3 regions of the Salinibacterium sp. CAN_S4 genome follow, and region 3 is predicted to be linked to each of the others. Evidence: predicted binding sites of a transcription regulator. Region 3 holds the regulator's gene; each other region holds the start of a gene.
What was found. The regulator HrcA, encoded in region 3, represses chaperone genes, less so after heat shock. The targets are predictions, from matches to a motif close to TTNGCACTCGNNNNNNNCGAGTGCNAA.

Region 1 (5,483 bases), on a different contig from region 3:
GAGACCGGCCGTTCTGTGTGTCAGTACAGACCTAGAAGTCCATGCCGCCCGACGGGTCACCCATCGGCGCTGCGTTCTTCTCGGGCTTGTCGGCGACAACAGCCTCGGTCGTGAGGAACAGACCGGCGATCGACGACGCGTTCAGCAGGGCTGAGCGGGTTACCTTCACCGGGTCGTTGATTCCGGCAGCGAGCATGTCGACGTACTCACCGGTCGCGGCGTTGAGGCCCTGGCCGACCGGGAGGTGGCGCACCTTGTCGGCCACAACACCGGGCTCGAGGCCCGCGTTGAGTGCGATCTGCTTGAGCGGAGCGTCGATGGCCACGCGCACGATGTTCGCGCCCGTTGCCTCGTCGCCGACCAGGTTCTTGACTGCGTCAGACTCGAACGCGATCTTGCCAGCCTGGATGAGTGCGACGCCACCACCGGCGACGATGCCCTCTTCGACGGCTGCCTTGGCGTTGCGCACTGCATCCTCGATGCGGTGCTTGCGCTCCTTGAGCTCGACCTCGGTTGCGGCTCCGGCCTTGATGACGGCAACGCCACCAGCGAGCTTCGCGAGACGCTCCTGGAGCTTCTCGCGGTCGTAGTCGCTGTCGGTGTTCTCGATCTCGGCACGGATCTGCTTGACGCGGCCAGCGATGGCCTCTTCGTCGCCCGATCCTTCGATGATGGTGGTCTCATCCTTGGTGATGATGACCTTGCGCGCACGGCCCAGCAGGTCGAGGGTCGCGTTCTCGAGCTTGAGGCCGACCTCCTCGGAGATGACCTGTCCGCCCGTGAGGATGGCGATGTCGGCGAGCTGCGCCTTGCGACGGTCTCCGAAGCCGGGAGCCTTGACGGCGACCGACTTGAAGATGCCACGGATCTTGTTGACCACCAGGGTCGCGAGGGCTTCTCCGTCGACGTCTTCGGCGATGATGAGCAGCTGCTTGCCGCTCTGGATCACCTTGTCGACGATGGGGAGCAGGTCCTTGATGTTCGAGACCTTGCTGTTGACGATCAGGATGTACGGGTCTTCGAAGACCGCTTCCTGGCGCTCGGGGTCGGTGACGAAGTATGCCGACAGGTAACCCTTGTCGAAGCGCATTCCCTCGGTGAGCTCGAGCTCGGTGCCGAACGTGTTCGACTCCTCGACGGTGACAACGCCTTCCTTGCCGACCTTGTCGATGGCCTCGGCGATCAGCGCGCCGATCTCGGGGTCACCAGCGGAGATGGATGCCGTGGCAGCGATCTCTTCCTTGGTCTCGATCTCCTTGGCGCTGGCAATGAGTGCCTCGATGACGGCTGCCGTAGCCTTCTCGATTCCGCGCTTCAGGCTGATCGGGTCTGCGCCGGCTGCGACGTTGCGCAGTCCTTCGCGAACGAGCGCCTGGGCGAGGACGACCGAGGTGGTCGTTCCGTCGCCGGCGACGTCATCGGTCTTCTTGGCGACCTCTTTGACGAGCTCCGCACCGATCTTCTCGTACGGGTCGTCGAGTTCGATCTCCTTGGCGATCGACACACCGTCGTTCGTGATGGTGGGAGCGCCCCACTTCTTCTCGAGCACGACGTTACGACCGCGTGGGCCGAGGGTGACCTTGACTGCGTCGGCGAGAATATTCAGGCCGCGCTCGAGGCCGCGACGGGCCTCTTCGTTGAAAGCAATGATCTTTGCCATGTGTGTTTCTCGTCCCTCCCGGACGTCGTACGAGTGAATTCGTTAGCACTCGAAACATGCGAGTGCCAATGGCTAAATTAGCACTCGCTGGTGTCGAGTGCAAGACAACAGCCGGGGGTGGATGCCCGTTAACGCAGGCGGCGCCGCCCACCGAAGTGGGCGGCGCCTGGGGCTGACGAGTCTGGCGACTACGCGGGGCGAACGGCGTCGGCCTGCGGCCCCTTGGTGCCTGTTCCGACCTCGAAGATCACCTTCTGGCCCTCTTCGAGAACCTTGTATCCGCCCATCTCGATGGACGAGTAGTGAACGAAGACATCCTGTCCCCCGTCATCGACGGTGATGAAGCCGTAGCCCTTCTCGGCGTTGAACCATTTCACGGTCCCGTTGGCCATGTTTTTCTCCCTGGTCTGAACTGGTGCAGGCCGGACGGGGCCTCCATTTTCAGATCGTATCCGAGCGAAAACACTGCGGGGAGGGCCGTTACCGACTCGCAACAGCCCCGGCGCGAAGATTAAACATCTCCGTAACACAGGGCGGAGATCCGGCACTCCTGGGCGGTTCGGGGCCGGATTTATCCCTCGGGAGTGGCACCGGGATAGTCGGCGCCGAGCACGATGTTCAGCGGGTTTCCGGGATAGGTCTCGGCGGGCACGAGTGCGATCTCGCCGACGCCGAGCGCGACGACGAGTCCGCGAGCGACATCCTCATTGGCAGGGTCGCTGTAGTAGACGGTGGTCACCGCGACGTCCCGTGTCGACGCGAGAGCGCGCGCGTCGATGGTCCAGCCGGCGGCGGCGAGCGCATCCCCGACGGTGTTCTGCAGGCCAGTGGTGGCCGAGCCGTTGTAGATGGAGGTCGTGATCGCCCGGGCGGGGTCGATGGTGGTGGGGTCGAGCACAGGCTCGGCGGTCGGCGTCGGTGTCGCGGTGGCCGCGGGCGTCGCCGCTGGCGTCGCGGAGAGGAACGGGATGTCGACCTCGATGCCCATAAACGTACGCAGCCCGACGATGCCGCCCACGATCAAGACGAGCGTGGCGAGCGCCGCCCACGCGAACGCGATCCATCCACGACCGCGACGAGCGGGGCCGCGGTGGGCGCCGATGCGTTGCAGGTCGTCGGGCAGCTCATCGAACCGGTCTTTGGGGTAGGCCATAGGTCAGTAGGTCGATTCTTCGTCGTGGGGCGCTCCGGCGCCGCGTTCTGGTCTTCCGAATGCCCGAGCGGCCCTCGCGGAGGTTCGCGCATCCCGGGCACGCTGCAAGCGGCCTACGAGCATCGGATCGTGTCGCACGGCAGCGGGCAGGTCGATCACGGCATTCAGAACCTGATAGTAACGGGCGGTCGACAGCGAAAACTGTGAACGAATCGCTTCCTCTTTAGCTCCGGCGTGCCGCCACCATTCACGCTCGAAGTCGAGAATGGATGCGTCGCGGGCAGACAGGCCCGCTACGGGGCCGTCCGCGGGCTGCGGCTGGGCACTCATCCACACCTCCAAAGCGCGGTGTCATCATAGGCCGCGACGGCTCCAACCCCGGGAGGCTGGGGGCTCGTCGCGAAGCTCAATTCCCGGTCGAGCCGGCGCGATACATCGAGATGTGCATGATCGTCGCCTCGTCGTACGGCTCTCCGAAAGCCACGAACCCGAACTTCGCATAGAGCGGAGCGACGTACTGCTGGGCGTGCAGCATCATTGGCAGGCCCGCGAACTCGTCGAGGGCGGTGGCCATCAGCTGCTGGGCGAGGCCTTCGCCGCGGCGATCCTCCCGCACGACGACCCGCCCGATGATGTGATGCGCGTCGCGGTGCTCGGCGGTCTCGTTGACGAGAACGCGCAGGTACGCTGCGGCTCCGGTCGAGTCTGAGATCCAGTAGTGGCGCGTGCCCGGCTCCTGGTCGCGGTTGTCGAGCTCTTCTTCGTCGACCTTCTGCTCGACGAAGAACACATCAGTCCGCAGTTTCAGTACGTCGTAGAGTTCGTTAGTTGTGAGTTCGCTCCACGAGCGGGAGACGACGGAACATTCGGGCACGATCGCGAGTTTAATACAGAGGAACACCGCTTCCCCGTATCAAGGAGAAACACATGACGTACAAGGTTGAGAAGACCGAGCAGGAATGGCGCGACGAGCTGGGCGACCGCTACTCGATCCTGCGCGAGGCCGCGACCGAACGCCCATGGTCCGGTGCGCTGCTCGACGAGAAGCGCGAAGGCACGTACACCTGCGGCGCCTGCAACGCAGAACTGTTCAAGAGCGGTGCGAAGTTCGATTCAGGATCCGGCTGGCCGAGCTTCTTCGAATCGGTGAACCCCGACGCCGTCGAGTTGAAGACCGACAAGTCTCTTGGAATGGTGCGCACCGAAGTCGTCTGCGGAACCTGCGGTTCGCACCTCGGGCACCTCTTCGACGACGCCTACCAGACCCCGACGGGCGACCGGTTCTGCATGAACTCCCTCTCCCTCGGCTTCAAGGAAAACTGATTGTCTGCTCTCCAGGCGGTCATGCGCCGGCACTCCTATCCCCAGGTCACCGCTGACGCACCCACCCACGAACAGCTCGCACCGTTCGTCGAGGCTGCCGCGACGATCGCCGACCACGGCTCGCTGAAGCCGTGGCGGCTGATCGAGTTGCGGGGCGACGACAGGGTCAAGCTCGGCAAGGCCTTTGCGAAGGAAGGCGGCTCGGCAGATAAACCGTTGCGCGCGTCACTGCTCATCGCCGTGGTGGCGATACACCGGTCGAAGAGCAAGCCCGAATGGGAGCAGGAGGTCGTGGCATCCGGTGTCGGCTACATGATGAGCCTGCTGCTGGATGAAGCGGGCTGGGGCGTCTTCTGGCGCACCGGCGACCTCACGCGCACGAAGCGTGTGGCCAAGATGCACAAGCTCGAGAAGAACGAGAAGCTCATGGGCTGGCTCTATGTGGGCGGCAAGCCCGCGAAGTCGAAGGCGCATCGCCGCCCGAAGATCACGGTCTCGCAGCACCTCTCGACGCCCTGAATGGCAACGCCGGCGTCGCCGCGATCCCGAGTGCTACAAGGGTGATGGCGGTGCCGGCGACGGTCGTCCAGCCGAGTGGATGCCCGTCAGCAGGCACCACGATGTCGAGCAGCAGCGCGACGATGAGTTGCCCCGAGATCGTTCCGAGGGCCAGCAGAAGCACGCCGATGCGCGGCGCCAGGATCGCTCCGAGCCCGATGAACCCGGCACCGATCGCCCCGCCGAGGTAAAGCACGGGATTCGTCGGATACTCCGTCGGAAGCCCGACGAACGCGGTGTGCACGATGGCGGCGAGCACGAGCAGCGTCGTACCGACGATGAAGTTCACCACCGTCGCTGTGACGGGTGAGCGGGAGATCATCCGCACCTCGCCGTTGGCCGCCTGCTGCCACGGGATCGCGAGACCCGCGATGAACGGCAGCAGCACGAGCCACAGCGGCACGCTGCCGATGAACTGTGTCGAGACGACGAGCACGACGGCGGCGAGCATGAGCACAGAGCCCACGATGCGGGCGGGCGTAATGGTGCGCGGGGGCGTCGAACCCATCCCGCGCCTGTCGACCACGAGCCCGCTGAGGGTCTGGCCGAACACCACGGCGACGGTGAAGACGGCGATGCCGAGCAGGCCGGCGGCGAGGCCCTGCGACAGCACGAACAGAGCGCCTGACGCGCCACCCATGACCAGCCACCACGGGATATCCCGGGTCCGCAGCGCAGTGTTGATGATGCGGAATCCGGCTCGACCCGGTGTCGACAGCGCCAGGATGACGAGCATAAGGATGAGCCCGGAACCGAACGAGATCACCGAGGCGATGTATCCATCACCCA
Region 2 (6,265 bases), on a different contig from region 3:
CGTGGCAGCGAGCTTCCGTGAGGCGGTCGTCGACGTACTGCTCACGAAGGCCGTGGCCGCGTGCACCGACCTCGGCGTGCCGAGACTCCTGCTCGGTGGCGGGGTGGTCGCCAACGCGAGGGTGCGGGAGCTCGCGGCCGAGCGCTGCGCCGCCGCGGGCATCCGGCTGCGCATTCCGCCACTGTCGCTGTGTACGGACAACGGCGCGATGATCGCTGCACTCGGGGCGCAACTGATCATGGCAGGGCACGCGCCCTCGACGCTCGACTTCGGGGCGGATTCCACGCTTCCCGTCACGACGATCCAGGCGTAGCCGCGCAATCGGCCTCGCGGCTGCCCGCGCGGTCGCGTTGACATGCCAGCGGGACGCTGCCACGATGGGCAACGCCGATACGGCACCGACTTTCCTAAGGAGACCGCTCATGACCGAACCCACCCCGTACTCGACCCCCCAGCCGCAGCAGCCGTATGGCGCTCAGCCCGCCGGACCCAAGACGAACGTGCTGGCGATCATCGCGTTGATCGGTGGATTCGTGATTCCGCTTGCGGGAATCATCGTCGGATTCATCGCCCTGAACCAGATCAAGACCTCGGGTGAAGGCGGCCGCGGGCTCGCGATCGGCGGAATCGTCGTCGGTTTCGTCGTGGGCGCGCTGACCATCCTGCTGGTCGCGTTCTCCGTCATCATCCCCCTGATGCTCGTCGGATCGTACGGCGGCTACAACTACTGATCACGAGGAGAGCCTTGCACTGGGGTGTGAGGTTCCATCGTCGTGGTGACCCTCGGATCGACTGGAGTACGCATGGCTGACAAGACCCCCGACAACGACATTCCGCCGATCCCGGTTCCGGCATCGGCTGACGCTGCGCCACCCGCGCCGGTGGAGCCTGCCCCTCGTGTCGCCCCGCCGACCTCGGCGGCGCCCGTCGCCCCGCCTGCGCCACTTCCTCCGGTCGCCACGCCAGCCCCCGAGGCACCGGCTCCGGCCGCCGCGCGCCCCGATCCCTATGCCGCTCCGTCAGCTGTCCCGCCGTATGCCGCGTCTGCGGAGCCGCAGCCATACGCGTCGCAGCCATACGCGTCGCAGCCGTACGCGTCGCAGCCGTACGCGTCGCAGCCGTACGCGTCGCAGCCCACCGGCCAGCCGAACCCGTACGCCCCCGTCGCCGCAGGCCCCACCCAGACCCTCAGCATCATCGGCATGATCGCCGGAATCGTGGGCGTGCTCGGCTCTTTCGTCGGCTTCGGATTCCTGCCGGCGCTCGCGGGAGTGATCCTGGGCCACATCGCGCAGAAGCGGGAACCGTGGGCCAAGGGCCTCTGGGTGACCGCCCTCATCACGGGCTATGTGGGCGTGGGTATTTCGCTCTTTGCGGGCATCGGCTTGCTGTTCTTCTTTGTGCTCGGAATGTCGGGTTCCACCTTCTAGAAGGTCACCCTGTCGACGAGCAGCGCCCGTCGCTGCGCGCCCACCCTAGTGAGTATGAGGGTGCCGCTCGCCTCGCCCTTCGGCGCGAGCGCGGTCCTGAATGCGGCGGGATCGATGTCGACTCCGCGCTTCTTAATCTCGAGAGTCCCGATGCCACGCGCGGCGATCTCGCGCTTGAGCGTGCGTTTGTCGAGCGGAAACTCCTCGATCACGCGAAAGCACGAAGCGAAGGGCGTGTGCCGGGCCTCGTCCGACGTCACATAGGCGATGGAAGGCTCGAGCATCCTGCCGCCCAGGGTTCGCGCCAGATCGCCGATCAGTCGGGCCCGGATGACCGCACCATCGGGCTCGTAGACGAATCCGCCGAGCGCGCCGGTCTCCGCGTCCTCGCTGTCGGCGGCCGCGGTCAGCTCCGCGGTTCCCGTGCCGCTGATGACGAGCGCCGAGCGCCGGATGCCCGGTCGGGCGAGGGACCCGAACCAGAGTCCGAGCTCGACCACGTCGCGGTCCACCGAGATCCACTGCGCTTCCGCGTCGTCGGGAATGAGCTCACGGTCGATGCCGGGGCCGAGCTTGATTCCGGTCGGATACAGTTCGGCGAGGCCGAAGGCGAAGTCGAGGGATGGCGACCAGTCACCGGGATCGCGCAGTCGACGCGCGCCGTCGCGACGGGCGGGGTCGAGGTAGATGCCGTCGACTCCGGCGAGATCGACGTCTTCGGCGGAGGAGTGTTCCACGCGGGCATTCGACCATGGCGCCAGGTTGTACGCCGCAATGGCTGCCGTGACCTCGTCGCGTTCGACCGCGGTCACCTCGAGCTCGAGTGCGGCGATGGCGAGGGCATCCGCCCCGATGCCGCACCCGAGATCCGCCACCCATTTCACGCCGGCATCGGCGAAGCGTCCGGCGTGGTGGGCCGCGACACCGAGGCGCGTGGCCTGTTCGAGACCGGCCTCGGTGAACAGCATCCGCTCAGCGAACGACCCGAATTTCGCGGTTGCACGATGGCGTAGTTTTGCCTGGTTGAGCACGGCGGCCACCAGCGCAGCGTCATGACCGGCTTTGCGCAGGTCGGATACCGAGCGGACCACGTCGGCAGTCGAGTCGAAGGGCGGCAGGGAGTCGAGCAGCCTGAGCCCCTCTGTGGAGAAGAGTTCTCTGAGCTCGGCCTGATCCATTCCCTCACGGTACCCGTGGTTGCGGAGTCGACACGATACGGGCCGGATTGATCTGGCACTCACGTTGATCGAGTGCCAACGAAGCTCTATAGTTGTGTTGGCACTCTCACAGGGAGTGTGCCAACCCAAGTTTTCAGGAAAGCAGAGGTCAACCGTGTCGGTGTCCATCAAGCCGCTCGAAGATCGAATCGTCATCAAGCAGGTAGAGGCAGAAACGACCACAGCGTCGGGTCTTGTCATCCCTGACACCGCGAAGGAGAAGCCCCAGGAGGGCGAGGTCGTCGCAGTGGGCCCCGGCCGCATCGACGACAACGGCAACCGCGTTCCCCTCGACATCGCAGTCGGTGACAAGGTCATCTACTCCAAGTACGGTGGAACCGAAGTGAAGTACGGCGGAGAAGACCTCCTCGTGCTGTCGGCTCGCGACGTGCTCGCGGTCGTCGTCCGCTAGTTTCGACTCCTCAGGCCCCGTTCTCACGGGTTCCTGCCATAAAGGCCCCGTGGTTCTGCCACGGGGTCTTGTGCGTGGTGCGTCAGCCGTAGGCTGGATCAGTGCCCACGACCCCCACCGCCGTCGACCGGGTGTCGCGGCCTGGGCTCGCGTTCGCCCTGGCGTCCTATGTGCTGTGGGGATTCCTCCCCGTACTGTTCGTGTCGCTGCAGCCCGCAGGCCCCATCGAGATCGTCGCGTGGCGCATCGTGCTCTCCCTCATCTTCTGTGCGCTCCTGATCTCGGTCACCCGCGGCTGGCCCCGGTTGCTCGCCATCCTCCGCGATCGGTCCACACTCGTGACGCTGTCGGTTGCGGGGGTATTCATCCTCGTGAACTGGGTCGTGTACGTGTACGCGAGCGTCACGGGTCACGTGGTGGAAGCATCGCTGGGCTACTTCACGAACCCCATCGTCACAGTGCTGCTCGGCGTGATCGTGCTTCGCGAGCGCTTGCGTCCGCTGCAATGGGTGGCGATCGGCGTCAGCGCGATCGCTGTCCTGGTGCTGGCGATCGGCTATGGTGCTTTTCCCTGGATCGCCCTCACGCTCGCCTTCAGTTTCGGTGTGTATGGACTCGTGAAGAAGCGAGTGGGTCCCCAAGCCGATGCGATCAGCGGATTGACGATCGAGACTGCCGTTCTCGCTCCCGCCGCGGCCGTCGCACTCGTCGTCATCGGCGCGGCCGGTGGGCTGACGATCGCGACGGAGGGCACCGGTCACACGGCGCTCATCCTGTCGCTCGGTGTGGCCACCGCGGTTCCGCTCATCCTGTTCGCCGCGGCATCCAGACGACTCCCGCTCACCTACATGGGGCTCGTGCAGTACATCGCACCGATCCTGCAGCTCCTCGTCGGTGTCGTGGTGCTCAAGGAAGACATGCCACCGGAGCGCTGGCTCGGCTTCGGGATCGTGTGGCTGGCGCTCGCCATCCTCACCATCGACATGTTCATTGCTGCCAGACGGCAACGGCGCGGAGCTCGCCCAGAGAACCGCAGATGACATCGGCTACGATGGCCGGGCCGCTCAACACCAACCCGAGTGTGGCGTGTCACGGGGTCACGTCGTGTGATCACGAGTCGGGCCAGAAACTCTGATGAAAAATACCATGCCCACGTTCCCTTCCACTCGTCACGTCAGGACCGCCATCGTCGGCGTGGCCGCTGTCGTCGCCGTCGTGCTGTCCGGATGCACCAGCGCTCCCGCTGAGCCCACAGCGACTCCACTCCCGCGGCCCGCCCTGACGCTGTCTATCGGCGCCCTGCTGCCGCAGACGGGCTCCCTGGCCGCGTTCGGCCCCGCGGCACAGGCTGGAGTCGATCTCGCCGTCCAGGAGATCAACGACGCCGACGTCGGGCTCACCATCACCACGTCGAGCCAGGATGCCGGTGATGCCACGGCAGATGTCGCCACGGCATCCACAACGACGCTGATCGACAGCGGCGTCTCGGTCATCATCGGGGCGCTTTCCGACGGTGTATCCAAGAAGGTCATCGACCAGATCGTGAACGCCGGGGTCGTCCAGATTTCGCCGGGGAATGTCTCCCTGGATTTCAGTCGCTACGCCGATGACAACCTCTACTGGCGCACAGCTCCATCCTGCGCCAGGGAGGGCGCGGCGCTGGGGGAGCAGATTGCCAGGTCAGGAGCGCAGTCCCTGGGGATCGTGTACCAGAGCGGATATTGCGAACCCGGGCTACCTGAAGCGCTTGCCGACGCGTTCGAGCGCGAAGGGGGGACCGTGGTGTCGAGAGTCGCGTTCGATGCGGCATCCACGACCCTCTCGGCCGAGGTGGCCGAGGTGGTCGCGGGTTCGCCTGCAGCGGTTGCCGTGCTCACGCCGACCCTCGCGAAGCTCGCGGTGCCGGACCTCGCGGCAGCCGGATTCACCGGTGAGGAGCTGTACTTCGTGGGGCTGCCCATCAGCGACCAGAGTGCGGAGATCGCGGCCGGTAGCCTGGCCGGTGCGACGGCGACACGACCGGGGCTCGATCTCTCCACGATGACGGATTTCACGGACCGCCTGCTCGAGATCAACCCGGCTCTCACCGAGTTCCGCTATGCGGCCGAGTCCTATGATGCCGTCGTCCTCGCGGCGCTGGCCGCGCTGGCCGCGAACGATACCTCGGGAGTCGCCATCGCCGCGGAACTCCAGGAGGTGTCAGGAGGCAGCGGAGGCGGAGAGAAGGCCACGACCTTCGAGCAGGCCGCGCGGGTCATCCTCGAAGGAAATACCGTGGACTATGACGGGCCGTCCGGCAGGATCACCTTCGACCAGAACGGCGATCCCAGCGACGCGGTGATCGGCCTCTTCGCCTATGGTGCGGACAACGGCCTTACGCGAATCGATTGATGACAGATGTTCCGACAGTCGACATCCACTCTCTCCTGTCAAGATCACGGAATATAACGATCGTGCCGTGTTACACGTCTGTAACACCCTTGTATTGTGCGCGGACCCCGCTACGCCTAACTTTGCTGAATGGTCACGTTTGTCGTGACTTTCACATTCCCGGCTAATACAACACGCAAGGAGCAACATGAGCGTATTCGCGAAGGCCAAGGCCCCACGCTCGCGGTCACTTAAGTCCCTGATCGGTGGCATCGCCATCGTCGGTGTCAGTGCAATCGTCTTGAGCGGCTGTGCAGCACCCGCAGAAGAGGGTGGAAGCAGCAGCGGTCCAGCGCAAGACCTTTCGCTGAAGCTCGGTACGGCTCTCCCGGTCACGGGTAACCTCGCCTTCCTCGGCCCGCCCGAAATCGCCGGTGGCGAGTACGCGGTCTCCGAGATCAACGCAGCCGACCTGGGCATCCAGATCGAACTCGTGCAGGGTGACTCGGGCGACACCGACAACAAGGCATACGAGACCGAGATCCCCCGCCTCCTGGGTGAAGACGTCAAGGCCATCCTCGGTGCGGCATCATCCGGTGTCTCGCTGCAGTTCATCGACCAGGTCACTGGCGCCGGCGTCATCCAGTTCTCGCCGGCAAACACCTCGGCGGCGTTCACCGACTACGACGACAACGGACTCTACTTCCGCACCGCCCCGTCGGACGTGCTCCAGGGTGAGGTTCTCGGAAACCTGATCGCAGAGTCCGGAGCAGAGACGCTCGGCATGATCGTGCTGAACGACTCATACGGAACCGGTCTCGCCAGCTTCACCAAGG
Region 3 (6,265 bases):
TGCTGCCGGCGAGCGTGAGCATTGGCGCTTCCTCGCGCAACTTCGGGGTCTACCTGCACGTGCCCTTCTGCCGGGTGCGCTGCGGGTACTGCGACTTCAACACCTATACGAGCGACGAACTCCGCGGAGCGAAGCGTGGCGACTTCGCGAGCCAGGCGATCGCGGAGATCGCGCTGGCACAGGGCGTGCTGCGCACCTCGACGGTGCCGGAACGGCCGGCATCCACGGTGTTCTTCGGGGGAGGGACCCCGACCATCCTTCCCGTCACCGATCTCGCCGACATGCTTGCCGCCGTGGTCGACACCTGGGGGCTCGCCGAGGGTGCAGAGGTGACGACCGAAGCGAATCCGGACTCCGTCGACCGTGACTACCTGTTCGCGCTCCGCGCCGCAGGATTCACGAGAGTTTCGTTCGGGATGCAGTCCGCCGTGCCCCACGTGCTCGCCACCCTCGAACGCACTCACGATCCCGAGCGGATTCCGCTCGTCGTCCAGTGGGCTCGGGAGGCCGGGCTGCAGGTCAGCCTCGACCTGATCTACGGCACGCCGGGGGAGTCTCTCGCTGATTGGGAGGCGTCTGTCTCGCAGGCGCTCGCGCAGCATCCCGACCACATTTCGGCTTATGCGCTGATCATCGAAGACGGCACGAAACTCGCCGGCCAGATTCGTCGGGGGCAGGTCGAAATGCCCGATGACGACCTGCAGGCCGACATGTACGAGCTCGCCGAGTCACGATTCTCCGCGGCTGGATTCCAGTGGTACGAGGTATCGAACTGGGCCAGGGCTGACGGCTTCCGGTCGGCACACAACCTCGGATACTGGGTCGGCCACGACTGGTGGGGCGTCGGGCCGGGAGCACACAGCCATGTCGGCGGGGTGCGCTGGTGGAATGTCAAGCATCCCGCGGCGTACGCCGATCGCATGGCTGTGGGAGCGTCACCCGCTGCGGGCAGGGAGACTCTCGACGACGAGACGCGCAGGGTCGAAGCCGTGCTGCTCCAGACCAGGGTGCGGGACGGCCTGCCAGTCGCCCGGCTCGACGCCGCCGGCCGCACCGCCGTGGCCGGGCTCATCGCCGATGAACTGGTGGATGCGCGCGCGGCCCTCAGCGGCCGCGTCGAGCTGACGATGCGCGGCAGGTTGCTCGCGGATGCGGTCGTGCGACGACTGCTCGACGACCCGACGCCCTAGCTTACAAACTTGATCGCGAGCGGGTACTGGTAGGCCTGCCCGTTATTCGCAGCGATCGCGGCCATGATGCCGAACACGATGGACAGCACCCAGGCTGCGAGCAGGATGAGCAGTCCGATCCCGATGAGGGACGTGATGGTTCCCGCGATGTACGCGATCATCAGCGTGATCTGGAAGTTCAGGGCGGTGGCGGAGTGGGCGCGGATGAACGGGCCGCGATCCTTCAGCACGATGTATCCGATCAGGGCGGGCAGGAACGAGAGGATGATCCCGCCGACGTGGATCAGCGTCGCCCAGAGTTTCTCGTCGCTCGGGCTCAACGGCTGAACTGTTGCATACGGGCTGGTGGGAGGCGTGGAATCTGACATGGCCCCATTAAAGCAGCAGGGGCGGCGATAGTCGCCGCTTAACGACAACGGGCCCGCGAGCACGTGCTCACGGGCCCGATGTCGGGCGGGATTACTTGATGAGGCGCAGCGCGAACGGGTAACGGTACGCGATGCCGTCCTTCGCCTTGAGGAAGCCCATGATGGAGAAGATGACCGAGATGATGATGATCACCCACGACAACCCACTGAGGAGGAAGCCGATACCGAAAGTGATCACGGCGAGCACCGCAGCGAGAATCTGAACCGCGACCTGGCCGATCGCAAGTGTGATCTGGAAGTTCAGGGCCTCCTTTGCCTCGGTGTTCGTGAACGATCCGCGATCCTTGAAAACGAGCCAGATGATGAGGGACGGGAGGAATCCGATGATGCCGCCGAGGTGAGCGAACGACGCCCACTGGCGGTCTTCGGTCTCGGTAAGGGGAGCTGACGGTGCTGCCTGCTGGTGGGAATCGGTCATGGTGATGTGCCTTTCGAGGGTGACGTTCGGCGTGGTGCCTGGGTCGGTGCTGGGAGAACGGTGCGGCTGAGCTAGGAATCGTCGCTCTGTCTCAGCACAGGGAACAAGGTAGTGCCTACCGCGCAGCGCGTGCAACGATCGTTGCGCGGTGTGTCACGGTACAATTGGCAGTCCACATGGTGGAGTGCCAATGGCGAGAGGCGGACGGGGCATGGTTTCAGATCGTGGACTCGAAGTCCTGCGTGTCATCGTGCAGGATTACGTCGCCTCCCGGGAGCCCGTCGGCTCCAAATCGATAGTCGAGCGACACTCCTTCGGTGTCTCGGCCGCCACCATCCGCAACGACATGGCGCTCCTCGAAGACGAGGAACTGATTACAGCCCCGCACACGTCGTCCGGCCGGGTGCCGACGGATAAGGGCTACCGTGTCTTCGTCGACCAGCTCGCTGATCTCCGGCCGCTGACCGTCGCTCAGCGTGGTGCGATCGAGGCCTTCCTCGGCCAGTCCGTCGACCTCGATGACGTGCTTGCGCGTACCGTCAGGCTGCTCTCCCAGCTCACCCACCAGGTCGCACTCGTCCAATACCCATCGTTGTCCACGGCCCGTGTCCGGCATGTGGAACTCGTCCCACTCGCGGAAACGCGGTTGATGACGGTGTTCATCACGGACTCCGGTCACGTGGAGCAGCGCGTGCTCGATGTCGCGTCACCCATCGACGACGTGCTCATCGGCGAACTCCGCGCGAAACTGAACGCCTCGCTCGGTGGGCTCGGACTGCAGGATGCCGCCGCAAAACTGGCCACGTTCGTGGACGGTTTCGCACCGGAGCGACACCCCGTGGTGCAGCAGATCGTGGCGAGCCTGTCTGAGCAGGTGCTCGCCAATAAGCAGGACCGGCTGATCATGGCCGGTACGGCGAACCTCGCCCGCACCGAGGACGATTTCAGCGGAAGCATCTTCCCGGTGCTCGAAGCGATCGAAGAGCAGGTGACCCTGCTCAGGCTCTTCGGTGAAATGGAGATCCAGCCCGGCGGGGTGCTCGCGAGGATCGGCCGCGAGAATGCGGGATACGGCCTCGGCGAGACATCCGTTGTGACCAGCGGATATTCGTCGTCGGGGGGAAGTGTGGCGCGACTCGGGGTGTTGGGCCCGACGCGCATGGACTATTCGAACAACATGGCCGCGGTGCGAGCAGTCGCCCGCTATCTCTCGCGGCTTCTCGGCACGGAATAACTGAGGAATATCGACTCTTGGCAGACCATTACGAGGTACTCGGCGTAGAACGCAGTGCCACTCCAGAAGAAATCAAGAAGGCCTACCGCCGTTTGGCGCGCGAACTTCACCCCGACGTGAACCCGAGCGCTGATGCCTCGGAACGCTTCAAGTCGGTCACGCACGCCTACGACGTGCTGAGCGATGCGCAGCAGCGCCAGCAGTACGACATGGGCCCGCAGGCGGGATTCGGCGCCGGCGGTGCCAATTTCGGATTCGGCGACATCTTCGAGACGTTCTTCGGCGGCGGCGGGGGTGGCGGCCGCTCGACGGGACCGCGATCACGCAGCGAACGCGGGCAGGATGCGCTCGTTCGTGTCGAGGTGGACCTCGACGAGGTCATCTTCGGCACCAAGCGCGACCTCGAGGTCAACACAGCTGTGCTGTGCGAGACCTGCCACGGTTCGTGCACGGCACCGGGAACCTCTCCGGTCACGTGTGACATCTGCCACGGTTCAGGCCAGATCCAGCGCACGATGCGCAGCCTGCTGGGCAACGTCATGACGTCGAACCCGTGCGGAACCTGCCGCGGCTACGGTTCGATCATCCTGAACCCGTGCGCGACGTGCGCCGGGCAGGGTCGCGTACGTGCATCGCGCACCATCCCGGTCGACATCCCGGCCGGCGTCGAGACCGGACTGCGCCTGCAGATGCCGGAGCAGGGAGAGGTCGGGCCCGCGGGCGGACCGAACGGCGACCTGTTCCTCGAGATCAAGGTGCGCCACCATGAAACGTTCAGCCGCAACGGCGACGACCTGCTCGCGACGGTCGAGGTCGCCATGACCGACGCGATCCTCGGCACGCGCACGACCGTGAAGGGGCTCGACGGCGACATCTCGATCGAGATCAAGCCGGGTATCCAGAGCGCGGAGGTCATCACGATCCGCGATCGCGGCATCACCCACCTTCGCGGAGCGGGCCGCGGTGACCTGAAGATCGGCGTGCAGGTCATGACCCCGACGAAGCTCAACCATAAGGAGCAGGAGCTCATCAAGCAGCTGGCCGGAGCCCGCAAGGCCACGCCGCCGCACTTCGCGCACTTCCAGCAGGGACTGTTCACGAAGCTGCGCGATCGGTTCCTGAACCTGTAACCGTGGCCCACTTCTACATCGATGAGACCCTGGAGTCGGCCGCGGTCGGCGACAGGGTCTCGATTGTGGGCTCTGAAGCTCGGCACGCCGTGACCGTGTCGCGCCTCGCGGTGGGGGAATCCATCGCTATCGGCAACGGCTCGGGTCTCGTCGTCACCGGCGCCGTCGTCACGGCCGAACACACCGAACTCGCGATCGAGGTCGACACTGTCGACAACGATGAGCGACGCACTCCTGCCGTCTTCCTCGCTCAGGCGCTTGCCAAGGGCGATCGCGACGAACTGGCGGTGCAGGCAGCGACCGAGCTCGGTGTCGACGGGGTCATCCCGTGGACGGCGGCGCGCAGCATCTCCCGCTGGGAGGGCGCGAAAGTGGCCAAGGGTCGTGATCGCTGGACGGCAGTGGTGCGCGAGGCATCCAAGCAGTCCCTTCGATCCTGGATTCCCGACGTGCTCGACCTGGTCAGCACCCGCCAGCTCGTCAAGCTCGCCGAGGGGGCCAGGATGCTCGTGCTCGAGCCGACCGCCGAGCTGACCCTGAGCGCGCTGGAACTCGACGATCGCGACCTCATCCTCGTCGTCGGTCCGGAGGGTGGCATCGCCCCCCACGAGCTCGACGCCCTTGCAGCGGCGGGAGCCTCCGTCGTCCGGCTCGGCAGCGAGGTGCTGCGCACCTCGACCGCGGGGCCCGCAGCCCTCGCCGTCCTGAACGCGAAGCTGGGGCGCTGGTAGGCGCGCTGTCAGCTATCGCGCCTTAAGCTGTATTCATGTCGAATTCGCCGAGCATCTTCTCCCGCATCATCGCGCGCGAGATCCCGGCCGACGTCGTCTTCGAGAGCGATACCCTCATCGCGATCCGCGATATCGCGCCGAAGGCGCCCGTGCACATTCTCGTCATCCCGAAGACCGAGGAATTCAGCAACGTCGCCGAGCTCGCTGCCGGAGACCCCACCCTGCTGTCCGAACTGGTCGCGGTCACCCAACAGATCGCCGATGAGCACTGCGGCGGCCAATACCGCCTGATCTTCAATACCGGTGAGAACGCCGGACAAACCGTCTTTCACGTGCACGCACACGTGCTGGGCGGAACCCTCACGGAAGGCTCCCTTGGGCTCTAGCGACACATCCACAGCACGCGGCCGCGACGACGACGGCCAGCTCGAGAACAGGGTCGACCTTGAGGTGGACGGGGTCGCCATGGTGCGACTGCTCGGCCCTCAGGATCGACTGCTGCTCACCATAGAGAAGCAGTATCCGCTCGTCGTGGTCGCCGTCAGGGGCAACAGGATCACCCTCAGCGGCGACGCCGACCAGGTACATTCCGCGCGCGTCCTCGTCGACGAGCTCGTGCACATGGTGAGAGAGGGAGTCGATCTCGGCCCCGTCGAGGTCACGTCATCGGCGCGCATCCTCGAGTCGAAGTCAGGCAGCCCGGCCGAACTGCTCAGCCAGTCGATCCTCACCTCGCGAGGCAGGAGCATCAGGCCGAAGACCCTTGGGCAGAAAGAGTATGTCGACGCGATCGACACCAACACGATAGTTTTCGGTATCGGCCCCGCCGGCACCGGCAAGACGTACCTCGCGATGGCCAAGGCCGTGCAGGCCCTGCAGCGCAAAGAGGTCGAGCGCATCATCCTGAGCCGGCCGGCGATCGAGGCGGGCGAGCGGCTGGGGTTCCTGCCGGGTTCGCTCACCGACAAGATCGACCCGTACCTGCGGCCGCTCTACGATGCGCTCAACGAGATGATGGATCCCGAGCTCGTGCCCAAGCTGCTCGCCGCGGGAACCGTCGAGGTGGCGCCTCTCGCGTACATGCGCGGCCGCACGCTCAACAACGCCTTCGTGGTGCTCGATGAAGCGCAGAAC

Region 1: a site for HrcA is predicted at 1,703-1,729, ahead of groL (chaperonin GroEL). Genes of this name have one in related genera too.
Region 2: a site for HrcA is predicted at 2,661-2,687, ahead of groES (co-chaperone GroES). Genes of this name have one in related genera too.

The regions. Positions count from the first base shown of each region.
Region 1 is NZ_JADOVB010000007.1:16,830-22,312, forward strand. It holds gene groL (chaperonin GroEL) at 32-1,660, opposite strand; gene IWX81_RS14390 (cold-shock protein) at 1,849-2,052, opposite strand; gene IWX81_RS14395 (LytR C-terminal domain-containing protein) at 2,232-2,813, opposite strand; gene IWX81_RS14400 (DUF3263 domain-containing protein) at 2,817-3,143, opposite strand; gene IWX81_RS14405 (GNAT family N-acetyltransferase) at 3,220-3,687, opposite strand; gene msrB (peptide-methionine (R)-S-oxide reductase MsrB) at 3,741-4,136, shown strand; gene IWX81_RS14415 (nitroreductase family protein) at 4,137-4,655, shown strand; gene IWX81_RS14420 (DMT family transporter) at 4,624-5,483, opposite strand, start outside.
Region 2 is NZ_JADOVB010000003.1:213,958-220,222, reverse strand. It holds gene tsaD (tRNA (adenosine(37)-N6)-threonylcarbamoyltransferase complex transferase subunit TsaD) at 1-313, shown strand, start outside; gene IWX81_RS10005 (DUF4190 domain-containing protein) at 423-731, shown strand; gene IWX81_RS10000 (DUF4190 domain-containing protein) at 804-1,430, shown strand; gene IWX81_RS09995 (THUMP-like domain-containing protein) at 1,427-2,608, opposite strand; gene groES (co-chaperone GroES) at 2,763-3,059, shown strand; gene rarD (EamA family transporter RarD) at 3,161-4,099, shown strand; gene IWX81_RS09980 (ABC transporter substrate-binding protein) at 4,206-5,450, shown strand; gene IWX81_RS09975 (ABC transporter substrate-binding protein) at 5,638-6,265, shown strand, end outside.
Region 3 is NZ_JADOVB010000001.1:836,763-843,027, reverse strand. It holds gene hemW (radical SAM family heme chaperone HemW) at 1-1,190, shown strand, start outside; gene IWX81_RS04210 (DUF4870 domain-containing protein) at 1,187-1,558, opposite strand; gene IWX81_RS04205 (DUF4870 domain-containing protein) at 1,650-2,036, opposite strand; gene hrcA (heat-inducible transcriptional repressor HrcA) at 2,248-3,270, shown strand; gene dnaJ (molecular chaperone DnaJ) at 3,288-4,400, shown strand; gene IWX81_RS04190 (16S rRNA (uracil(1498)-N(3))-methyltransferase) at 4,403-5,131, shown strand; gene IWX81_RS04185 (histidine triad nucleotide-binding protein) at 5,167-5,517, shown strand; gene IWX81_RS04180 (PhoH family protein) at 5,597-6,265, shown strand, end outside.